DNA from 2 places in the Staphylococcus sp. Marseille-Q1834 genome. Region 1 is predicted to be linked to the other one. Evidence: predicted binding sites of a transcription regulator. Region 1 holds the regulator's gene; the other holds the start of a gene.
What was found. Region 1 encodes LexA, which represses DNA repair genes until DNA is damaged. Its sites were predicted from a motif close to CGAACATATGTTCG; they were not measured.
Positions count from the first base shown of each region.

Region 2: the regulator LexA is predicted to act here: its motif matches at 1,722-1,735, upstream of LIX58_RS04375 (carbohydrate kinase).

Region 1 is NZ_CAKASN010000002.1:156,218-161,542, forward strand. It holds gene guaC (GMP reductase) at 1-388, shown strand, start outside; gene LIX58_RS09915 (CAP domain-containing protein) at 414-1,433, shown strand; gene lexA (transcriptional repressor LexA) at 1,660-2,283, opposite strand; gene sosA (DNA damage-induced cell division inhibitor SosA) at 2,426-2,659, shown strand; gene LIX58_RS09925 (DUF896 domain-containing protein) at 2,952-3,194, shown strand; gene tkt (transketolase) at 3,294-5,282, shown strand.
Region 2 is NZ_CAKASN010000001.1:867,980-873,304, reverse strand. It holds gene ccrB (cassette chromosome recombinase CcrB) at 1-1,617, shown strand, start outside; gene LIX58_RS04375 (carbohydrate kinase) at 1,774-2,883, shown strand; gene LIX58_RS04370 (pseudouridine-5'-phosphate glycosidase) at 2,867-3,778, shown strand; gene LIX58_RS04365 (NupC/NupG family nucleoside CNT transporter) at 3,789-4,970, shown strand.

The sequences.
Region 1 (5,325 bases):
TCGTAAACCAATTATTGCTGACGGCGGAATTAGAACACATGGTGATATCGCTAAATCTATTAGATTCGGAGCAAGCATGGTAATGATTGGATCATTGTTTGCAGCACACGAAGAATCTCCAGGTGAAACTGTTGAATTAGAAGGTAAACGTTATAAAGAATACTTTGGTAGTGCTTCTGAATTTCAAAAAGGTGAACACAAAAATGTTGAAGGTAAAAAAATGTTTGTAGAGCATAAAGGTTCACTAAAAGACACATTAGTTGAAATGCAACAAGACCTTCAAAGTTCAATTTCATATGCTGGTGGTAAAGATTTAAAATCATTAACAACAGTAGATTATGTCATTGTAAGAAATTCAATTTTCAATGGGGACAGCGACAGAGGTTAATTATAAAAAGTGGCAGGTGTGACTTATTAAAAAATTTCTTTTATTTTCATTGTTATTGTTGTCCTTTATCTTAATAGTGCCACTCAACGAAAGTCCATCCCTCATTCATTTACAAAATGACGTTCAAGCTAAAGTCAGTAAATGGATGAATGGGGATACTAGTGTTAAAAATAATACGTTAAAAGTTCCGAAAGATCAGGAATTTGCAATTAATAATATACAATTGAATACATCTAAAAGCGAAGTTGAAAAACACTTAGGTCAACCTAAGCGAGTGACCACGAATGAATATGGATTAAAATGGTTTACTTATTATGATGGCGACTATAATAACTTTGTTATGGTAAGCTATTTAAATAATAAGGTCAACGCACTATATAGTAATCAAAATATTATTACGTCTAAATCGAAAATAAAATATAATACACCTAAAGAGGTTGTTGAAAAACGTTTAGGTCAACCTATAAATGAAGTAGTTAAAGGAAGATATCGTTTCGAAGTTAAAGATGATGAATATGATGTCTTCCATAAAGATCATGTATATTCTACAGTATTTTATGATAAGCATAACAATAATGGTGTTACTGCACTATTACAAGTTAGTGAAGCGATGGAGAATCGATTGTCTCAACAATACGGCGCGCCATCCTCTGCTTTAGAAAAAAGCTTTGAATATCAAAATTATGATTTAGTAAATGCTGAACGTAAACAACACGGTTTAAACACTTTAACTTATTCAGATAATCTAGCTCAAACAGCTAGAAAACATAGTGAAGATATGGTTAAAAATAATTACTTTGATCATACAGATTTACAAGGAAATTCGCCATTTGATCGTTTGCGTAAAGATGGCATCACATTTGATACTGCTGGCGAAAATCTCGCTTATGGACAGAAGAGTAGTATTTTTGCTCATGAAGGTTTAATGAATTCTTTAGGGCATCGTAAAAATATTTTAAATAACGATTTTACTACGTTAGGTGTCGGCGTAGATTTTAATAAAAATCGTCAGCCATATTGGACTGAAAATTATACTGGTGAGTAGTTTAAATATTGAATGTTTGGGGTATCTTTTTATTGATAAGGAAGTTGATAATATGACTACTAATACAAAAAATAAAAAAGACATTCTTGATAAAGTGAAAGATATTTTAAACAAAAAAGACACAGTTGAAAAAAAGAACTAGAGCTAGTCAAAAAAGACTAGCTCTAGTTCTTTATTATATTTAAATATATAAGAGAGATAGTTAACTTAAGAAAACAAGTGCTACTTATAATTCTCTATAAAGACCTATTACTTTACCGATAACAGTAACGTTATCTAAATAAATAGGATTCATAGTGCTATTTTCTGGTTGTAATCTATAACGATTTTTTTCTTTGAAGAAACGTTTTACAGTAGCTTCATCATCTTCAGTCATTGCTACAATGATATCTCCATTTTCTGCAATTGTTTGGCTTCTAACGATGACTTTATCTCCATCTAAGATGCCAGCCTCAATCATACTTTCACCAACAACATTTAAAATAAAAATATCGCTATTGTGAGTAGAAGTTAAATGCTCTGGTAATGGAAAATATTCTTCAATATTTTCAACAGCGGTAATAGGAATACCAGCTGTGACTTTACCAATTACTGGCACATATATTGTTTCTTCCATATTAATAGAGTCATTTGATTGTTCACTCACGATTTCAATTGCTCTTGGTTTTGTTGGATCTCTTTTTATATATCCTTTTTCTTCTAATCTTGATAAGTGACCGTGAACAGTTGAACTTGAAGCTAAACCAACCGCTTCACCAATTTCACGAACACTTGGTGGATAACCTTTAACTTGAACTACATGTTTAATGTAATCATATATTTCACTTTGTCTTTTTGTTAATTCTCTCATATATAGGCACTCCCTATGTTTATTTAACGTTATTATAGCATTAATTTTTCATTAAAACAAACATTTGTTCGTTTTTGTATTGACTAGGAACATCTGTTCTGTTAAAGTGTTAATACAAACAAATGTTCTGGGAGTGTAATAAATGATTAATAAATATACTAGTAATTTGATTAGCAATATAGCCATTGTAGTAATCTCTTGCGTTGTTTTTCTAGTTTTTTTCATTAGTTTATATCATAGCTCGCAAATGGAACAAACGTACGAAATTACAGATCATACTATCTCTAAAAAAGCTATGTTAAATAGTGACGATAAGAACATAAAAGACACAAATACAGAACAAACAGATTACAAAGTGTTCGCGTTAGTCCAATAAACTTTTAATGTGTAGAGTAATTATATATAAAATTTTAAAAGCATAAATTCCTTATATAATTAGTTAAGGAATTTATGCTTTTATTTTTAGGAAAGTAATAAATGTTAGAAAGTATGTTGATGGGGTAATAGCACTCAATACACGAGTTTATTTAATATAAACATATATTTATAATTTGAATCGTTAGTTATGGCAGAAATAGCTTTTCAAAAACTTTTTTAACCCACATATTTTTGGTATATTTTATGAAGTAATTAATAAAAATATTTTATTCGAAAAGAGAGTGATTGCCTTGACTAAAGACAATTTAAATATAGATAGAATTAATGAATTAGCTAAAAAGAAAAAAGAACAAGGATTAACTGAAGCTGAAGCTAAGGAACAGTCTAAGTTACGTAAAGCTTATTTAGAATCATTTAGAAAAGGGTTTAAACAACAGATTGAAAATACTAAAGTAATAGACCCAGAAGGAAACGACGTTACACCTGATAAATTGAAAAAAATTCAAGAAGAAAATAAAAATAATAAAGGTTAAAATTCAAGGTTTAACCCCTTGAGATTAATTCCTTATCAAAAACAATATATTTAAGTTATAATATAACAAAGATTATTTAGTAGAAGGGAAGTATTATAGATGTTTAACGAGAAAGATCAATTAGCCATTGATACTATTCGTGCTCTAAGTATTGATGCAATCGAACAAGCAAATTCTGGGCACCCAGGTCTACCTATGGGAGCGGCTCCAATGGCTTACACTTTATGGACACGCCATTTAAACTTTAATCCTCAATCAAAAGACTATTTCAATAGAGACCGTTTCATTCTTTCAGCGGGTCACGGTTCGGCTTTACTTTATAGTCTTCTTCATGTATCTGGTAGTTTAGAATTAGAAGAACTTAAGCAGTTCAGACAATGGGGATCAAAAACACCTGGTCATCCTGAATTCAGACATACTGATGGTGTAGAAGTAACAACTGGTCCATTAGGCCAAGGTTTTGCAATGTCAGTAGGTATGGCTTTAGCAGAGGATCATTTAGCAGGTAAATTCAATAAAGAAGATATCGATATCGTTGATCACTACACTTATGTATTAGCTTCTGACGGCGACTTAATGGAAGGTATCTCTCATGAGGCCGCTTCTTTTGCTGGACACAATCAATTAGATAAATTAATCGTGTTATATGATTCAAATGATATTTCTCTTGATGGGGAATTAAATAAATCATTTTCAGAAGATACTAAACAACGCTTCGAAAGCTATGGATGGAATCACATCTTAGTTAAAGAAGGTAATGACCTAGAAGAAATTGATAATGCTATTACTAAAGCTAAATCTCAAAAAGGTCCTACAATCATTGAAGTTAAAACAATTATTGGTTTCGGAGCTCCAAACGTAAGTGGTACGAACGGCGTTCACGGTGCACCACTAGGCGATGACGAAAGAAAATTAACATTTGAAGCTTATGGTTTAGATCCTGAGAAACGCTTCTACGTGCCAGAAGAAGTATATGAAATCTTCCAAACAACTATGTTAAAACGTGCTAATGAAAATGAAGATGCTTGGAAAGAAAAATTAGAAGAATACTCTAATAAATATCCAGAATTGGCAGAAGAATTTAAATTAGCGATTAGCGGTAAATTACCTAAAAATTATAAAGATGAGTTACCTAAATTTGATAGTGAGCATAACGCTGCTACTCGTGCTGATTCAGGTGAAATTATCCAAGCTCTAAGTAAATCAGTACCTTCATTCTTTGGTGGTTCTGCTGACTTAGCTGGTTCTAACAAATCTAATGTTAAAGAAGCTATAGATTATGACCGTAACACACCTGAAGGTAAAAACGTTTGGTTTGGTGTAAGAGAATTTGCAATGGGCGCAGCAGTTAATGGTATGGCAGCTCATGGTGGTCTCCACCCATATGGTGCAACATTCTTCGTATTTAGTGATTACTTAAAACCTGCACTTCGTTTATCATCAATTATGGGACTTAACTCAACATTCATCTTTACTCATGACTCAATTGCAGTAGGTGAAGATGGTCCTACTCATGAACCAATTGAACAATTAGCTGGTTTAAGAGCTATTCCAAATATGAATGTGATTCGTCCAGCTGATGGTAATGAAACAAGAGTAGCTTGGGAAGTTGCTTTAGAATCTGAACAAACACCAACGTCATTAGTATTAACTCGTCAAAATCTTCCTTATTTAGATGTTGATGAAGCTACAGTTGAAGAAGGCGTTCGTAAAGGTGCCTATACTGTTTATGAAACTGAAACTAAACCAGAATACTTATTATTAGCTACTGGTTCAGAAGTTAGCTTAGCTATTGAAGCGGCTAAAGACCTAGATAAACAAGGTAAAGGTGTAAGAGTAGTTTCTATGCCGAACTGGTTAGCATTTGAACAACAAAGCGATGAATATAAAGAATCAGTAATTCCTAAAGACATTACTAAACGTGTTGCTATTGAAATGGCTTCACCACTTGGTTGGCATAAATACGTTGGTACTGAAGGTAAAGTTATCGGTATCGATGGATTTGGCGCAAGTGCCCCGGGTGATTTAGTAGTTGAAAAATATGGATTTACTAAAGAAAATATTTTAAATCAAATTAGAACATTCTAATTGATTACTAATGCTAGAGAGAAGACTTTCAACGGGAAAGTCT
Region 2 (5,325 bases), on a different contig from region 1:
CTCAAAAAGAAACGTATTGGATTATATGCCCGTGTATCGACTGAAATCCAGACGAACGGCTACAGCATTCAAAGCCAGTTAAATCAACTTAAAGAGTATTGTCAATTTCAAGGATATGAAGTCGTTGATGAATATACCGATCGTGGTATATCGGGTAAAACCACGCAACGTCCTGAACTACAACGTATGTTAAAAGATGCAAACGACGGTAAGTTAGATTGTATTATGGTCTACAAAACCAATCGTTTAGCTAGAAATACCTCAGATTTATTAACTATTGTCGAAGAATTATATAAGATTAATGTCGAATTTTTTAGTCTAACTGAAAAAATAGAAATTGCCAGCTCAACAGGTAAATTAATGCTCCAAATCTTAGCTAGCTTTTCTGAATTTGAAAGAAATACAATTGTAGAAAATGTCTACAATGGCCAAAGACAACGTGCTATTGAAGGTTATTACCAAGGTAATTTACCTCTAGGCTATGATAAAGTACCTGACAGTAAAAAAGAGCTCATGATCAATCAACATGAAGCGAATATTGTTAAATATATTTTTGAGTCATACGCTAAAGGTCATGGTTATCGTAAGATTGCGAACGCATTGAATCATAAAGGTTATGTGACTAAGAAAGGTAAACCTTTTAGTATTTCGTCCATTACCTACATCATCTCTAACCCTTTTTACATTGGAAAGATACAGTTTGCGAAGTATAGACACTGGAGCGATAAGAGACGAAAAGGACTCAATGAAGAACCAATTATTGCAGATGGTAAGCATGCACCTATTATTGATAGAAACTTATGGGATAAAGTGCAATTTAAACGCAAAGAGAGTCGTAAGAAACCACAAGTTCATGGTAAAGGGACCAATCTACTGACTGGGATTGTAAAATGTCCCGAATGTGGTGCAGCCATGGCGGCAAGTAATACGACCAATACATTAAAGGATGGCACTAAGAAAAGAATCAGATATTACTCATGTAGTAATTTTAGAAACAAAGGATCAAAAGTATGTAGTGCTAATTCTGTTAGAGCAGATGTATTAGAAAAATATGTTATGGATCAGATATTGGAAATTATCAAAAGTAAAAAGGTATTGAAGCAATTGGTTGAAAAGGTAAATGAAAACAGTCAAATAGACGTATCTTCTTTGAATCATGATATCGCCTATAAACAGTCACAATGTGAAGAAGTCAAAGCCAAAATGCATACACTAACGAAAACCATTGAAGACTCACCTGACTTAGATAGCGTATTGAAACCCACAATACTTAGCTACCAAGATGAATTGAATCAAATAAATAATCAAATACATCAACTAGAACAAGATAAACAAGCGGAAGCTCCACATTATGATACTGATATGATTGCCAACATACTACAAAAAATATTTAAAGATATAGACAAATTAGAGAAATCACAGTTGAAATCATTGTATCTGACGGTCATCGATCGTATTGACATAAGAAAAGATGAGCATCATAAGAAGCAATTTTACGTTACGCTCAAACTGAATAATGAGATTATCAAACAACTATTTAATAACCATCCACTTGACGAAGTGCTTCTTAGCACTTCGTCTTTATTTTTGTCCCAAACACTATATCTTATTATTTAGTAAATAAAGTGAGTATAATTATATTTTAATAGAATAAAAAATAAAACCCTTCAAGAAAACGTTTACACAAAAATGTATATATGTTATTATCTCTTTGAATGAAACAAACAAATGTTTTGTTTATGAACTATTGTTTCTTTAAAAGGAGGTGCTATTTTGAAAAATAAAGAGCAATTTATTTTAAACGAAATTAAAAAAAATCCTTTTATTACTCAACAAGAGTTAGCAGAACGTATTGGTTTATCAAGGCCAGCCACAGCTAATATAATATCTGGTTTAATAAAAAAGAAATATATATTAGGAAAAGCATACATTGTTAATGAGGAAGATTCCATAATCTGTATTGGAGCTGCTAATGTTGATAGAAAGTTTTATTGTGATACTGATCTACAATCTATGACTTCCAATCCAGTAAAATCAACAAAATCGATTGGAGGCGTAGCAAGAAATATTGCTGAAAACTTAGGGAGACTTGGTGAAAATGTTACATTTTTAACAGCAGCTGGAAATGATAGCGAATGGAGTTTAATTAAAAAACTATCTGAGCCTTTTATGAATACAAATTATATTCAACCTATAGAAAATGCAAGTACAGGATCATATACAGCCATTATAGATAAAAAAGGTGATATGCAGTATGGTTTTGCAGATATGAATATTTACGAGGAAATTACACCTGAATTTCTGTCAAAGCAGTCATCTATCTTATTAAAAGCTAAATGTTTAGTAATAGATTTAAATTTACCCAAAAAATCTATTGAGTACCTCACTTCATTCGCAGAAAAAAACAATATTAAGTTAGTAATTGTACCAGTATCTTCACCTAAAATGATCCATATGCCTAATTCACTACATTCAATTGATTGGTTAATTATTAATCGCGATGAAACCGAAACTTTTTTAAAAATGAAAATTGATAGTAATGATGACATGAGTATTGCTGCTGAGAAATTAATTAATCTTGGTGTGTCTAACGTCATTATTACAAATGGACTAAAACCACTCATTTTCAAAGATAATAGTTCAGAATCATTTCACTCAGTAATTTCATCTAAAAATGTAGTTGATGTAACTGGTGCTGGTGATTCATTTACTAGCGCAGTAATATATAGTTGGCTAAAAAATTATACTAATGAAGACATTATTAACTTAGCTTTGTTAAACTCGAAGAAAACTGTTGAAACTAATTACACTGTTAGACAAAATTTAGATCAAAAACAATTAGAAATTGAATTGGAGGAATTTAAAAATGAAAAAATTTCTTGAATTTTCTACAGAAGTTGAAGAAGCCAAAAAAAACAATAGTCCCATAGTAGCTTTAGAATCTACAATAATCTCTCATGGTATGCCCTACCCACAAAACATTGAAATGGCAAAAAAAGTTGAACAAATAATACGAGACAATGGCGCCACACCTGCTACTATTGCCATAATGGATGGGAAAATAAAAATTGGTTTAAACGAAAATGACTTGGAGACTCTAGCAAATAGTCCTAATGTCGCTAAAGTATCTCGTCGCGACTTAGCAGAAATAGTTGCTACTAAAAAAATTGGGGCTACAACTGTTGCTTCTACTATGATTTGTTCAGAATTAGCTGGGATACCATTTTTTGTCACTGGTGGAATTGGTGGTGTTCATAAGGGCGTAGAAACTAGTATGGATATTTCAGCAGATTTAGAAGAACTAGCGCATACAAATGTTACAGTTATATGCGCAGGAGCAAAATCTATTTTAGACTTGCCTAAAACGCTTGAATACTTAGAAACTAAAGGTGTTCCGGTAATTGGATATCAAACAACTGAACTACCTGCTTTTTTCACTAGAGAAAGCGGTTTAAAACTAAATAGTTCAGTTGAGGAACCTACAGAAATAGCTGAAATTTTCAAGACCAAAATGGAGTTAAATTTACATGGTGGAATGGTCATTGCAAATCCTGTTCCTAAAGAACATGAACTTTCTAAAGATTATATTGACACTATAATTGAAGAAGCTGTTAAAGATTCTATTGCCAATGGAATTAGTGGAAAAGACTCTACGCCTTTCCTTCTTAAAACAATCGTTGAAAAAACAGATGGCAAAAGCTTAGAAACAAATATTAAGTTGGTAGAAAATAACGCTGTTTTAGGAGCTAAAATAGCTGTAGCTTTCAGCAAAATGTAGGTGCTTGACTATGTCAATAATCTTCACATTTTTAGGAATAGTTTTTGCTTTATTAGTTGCATATATTTTTAGTTTTAATAGAAAAGCTATAGATATAAAAAAACCAATGATTATGATAGTAATACAAATTGTTCTTGTTTTATTTATGATGAATACATCAATAGGTCTTAATTTATTAACCGCAATGAGTACATTTTTTGAGGGTTTAATGAATATTAGTAAAGAAGGTATTGAATTCGTTTTTGGAGATTTACAAAATAAAAACGGCTATAATTTCTTTCTAAATGTATTACTACCTTTAGTTTTTATTTCGGTTTTAATTGGTATGTTAAACTATTTTAAAATTTTACCTTTTCTAATTAAAATTATAGGTTGGATAATTAATAAAATAACTCATATGGGGCAACTTGAAAGCTATATCGCAATATCTACTTCTATGTTAGGTCAACCAGAGGTTTATTTAACAGTTAAAAATATTATTCCAAGCTTGTCAAAAGAAAAGTTATATACTATTACTACTTCAGGTATGAGTGCTGTCAGTATGGCTATGCTAGGCTCATATATGCAAATGATCGATCCTAAATATGTAGTTACTGCAGTTGTTTTAAATATTTTCAGTGCTTTGATAATTGCTAGCGTCATTAATCCTTACAAAAATGATAATAAAGAAGTAGAAGCTGAATCAGAAAAAAATGTTAAAAAAACAACTTTCTTTCAAATGATTGGTGAAAGTGCTATTGATGGCTTCAAAATTGCTATTACTGTAGCAATAATGTTGTTAGCTTTTATATCTTTAATGAAAGGAATTACCATTGTATTTGATTTAGTCGGTCTAGATTTTAAAAAATTGATTGGTTACATATTTGCTCCTATCGCTTTTATTATGGGTGTTCCATGGAGTGAAGCTATACGTGCTGGATCAATTATGGCAACAAAGTTAATTACAAATGAGTTCGTAGCAATGTTAGATTTTCAAAAAATTGCCTCTTCTCTATCTCCAAAGACTCAAGGTATAATATCTGTTTATCTTGTAAGCTTTGCTAACTTTGGTACTGTTGGAATTATGGTAGGAGCTATTAAAGGTATTGATAGTAAACAGGGAAATAAAGTAGCTTCTTTTGCCCTAAGATTATTATTAGGTGCAACATTAGCATCAATTATTTCAGCAAGTATTATTGGCTTAGTTTTATAAATAATAAATTTTTAAGTAAAAAGTCTTCACTAAAATTTAATAGTGAAGACTTTTTATTATAGAAAGTTCTTTATTTTCTTCTTCTGATTACTTTTTCTAACTAAGTTTAAGAATTCTCTTTATCAATTTCAATAACACTTATCTAACATGGTAGCAAATTGCATTATCTATCTACTACTACATGATGCTTATATTGAAATTGCTAAAGAACATCCCACGATGATTTTTTACCGGGAAAGGAATGGGATTTGCAGATTCGAAGAAGCAGAAGGATTGTGCAAGCACAATCCCAAAATCCCGTTATTCTTTATAAATAAATAATATATATAAGGAAGCAAAGACCCAACCCTATCAT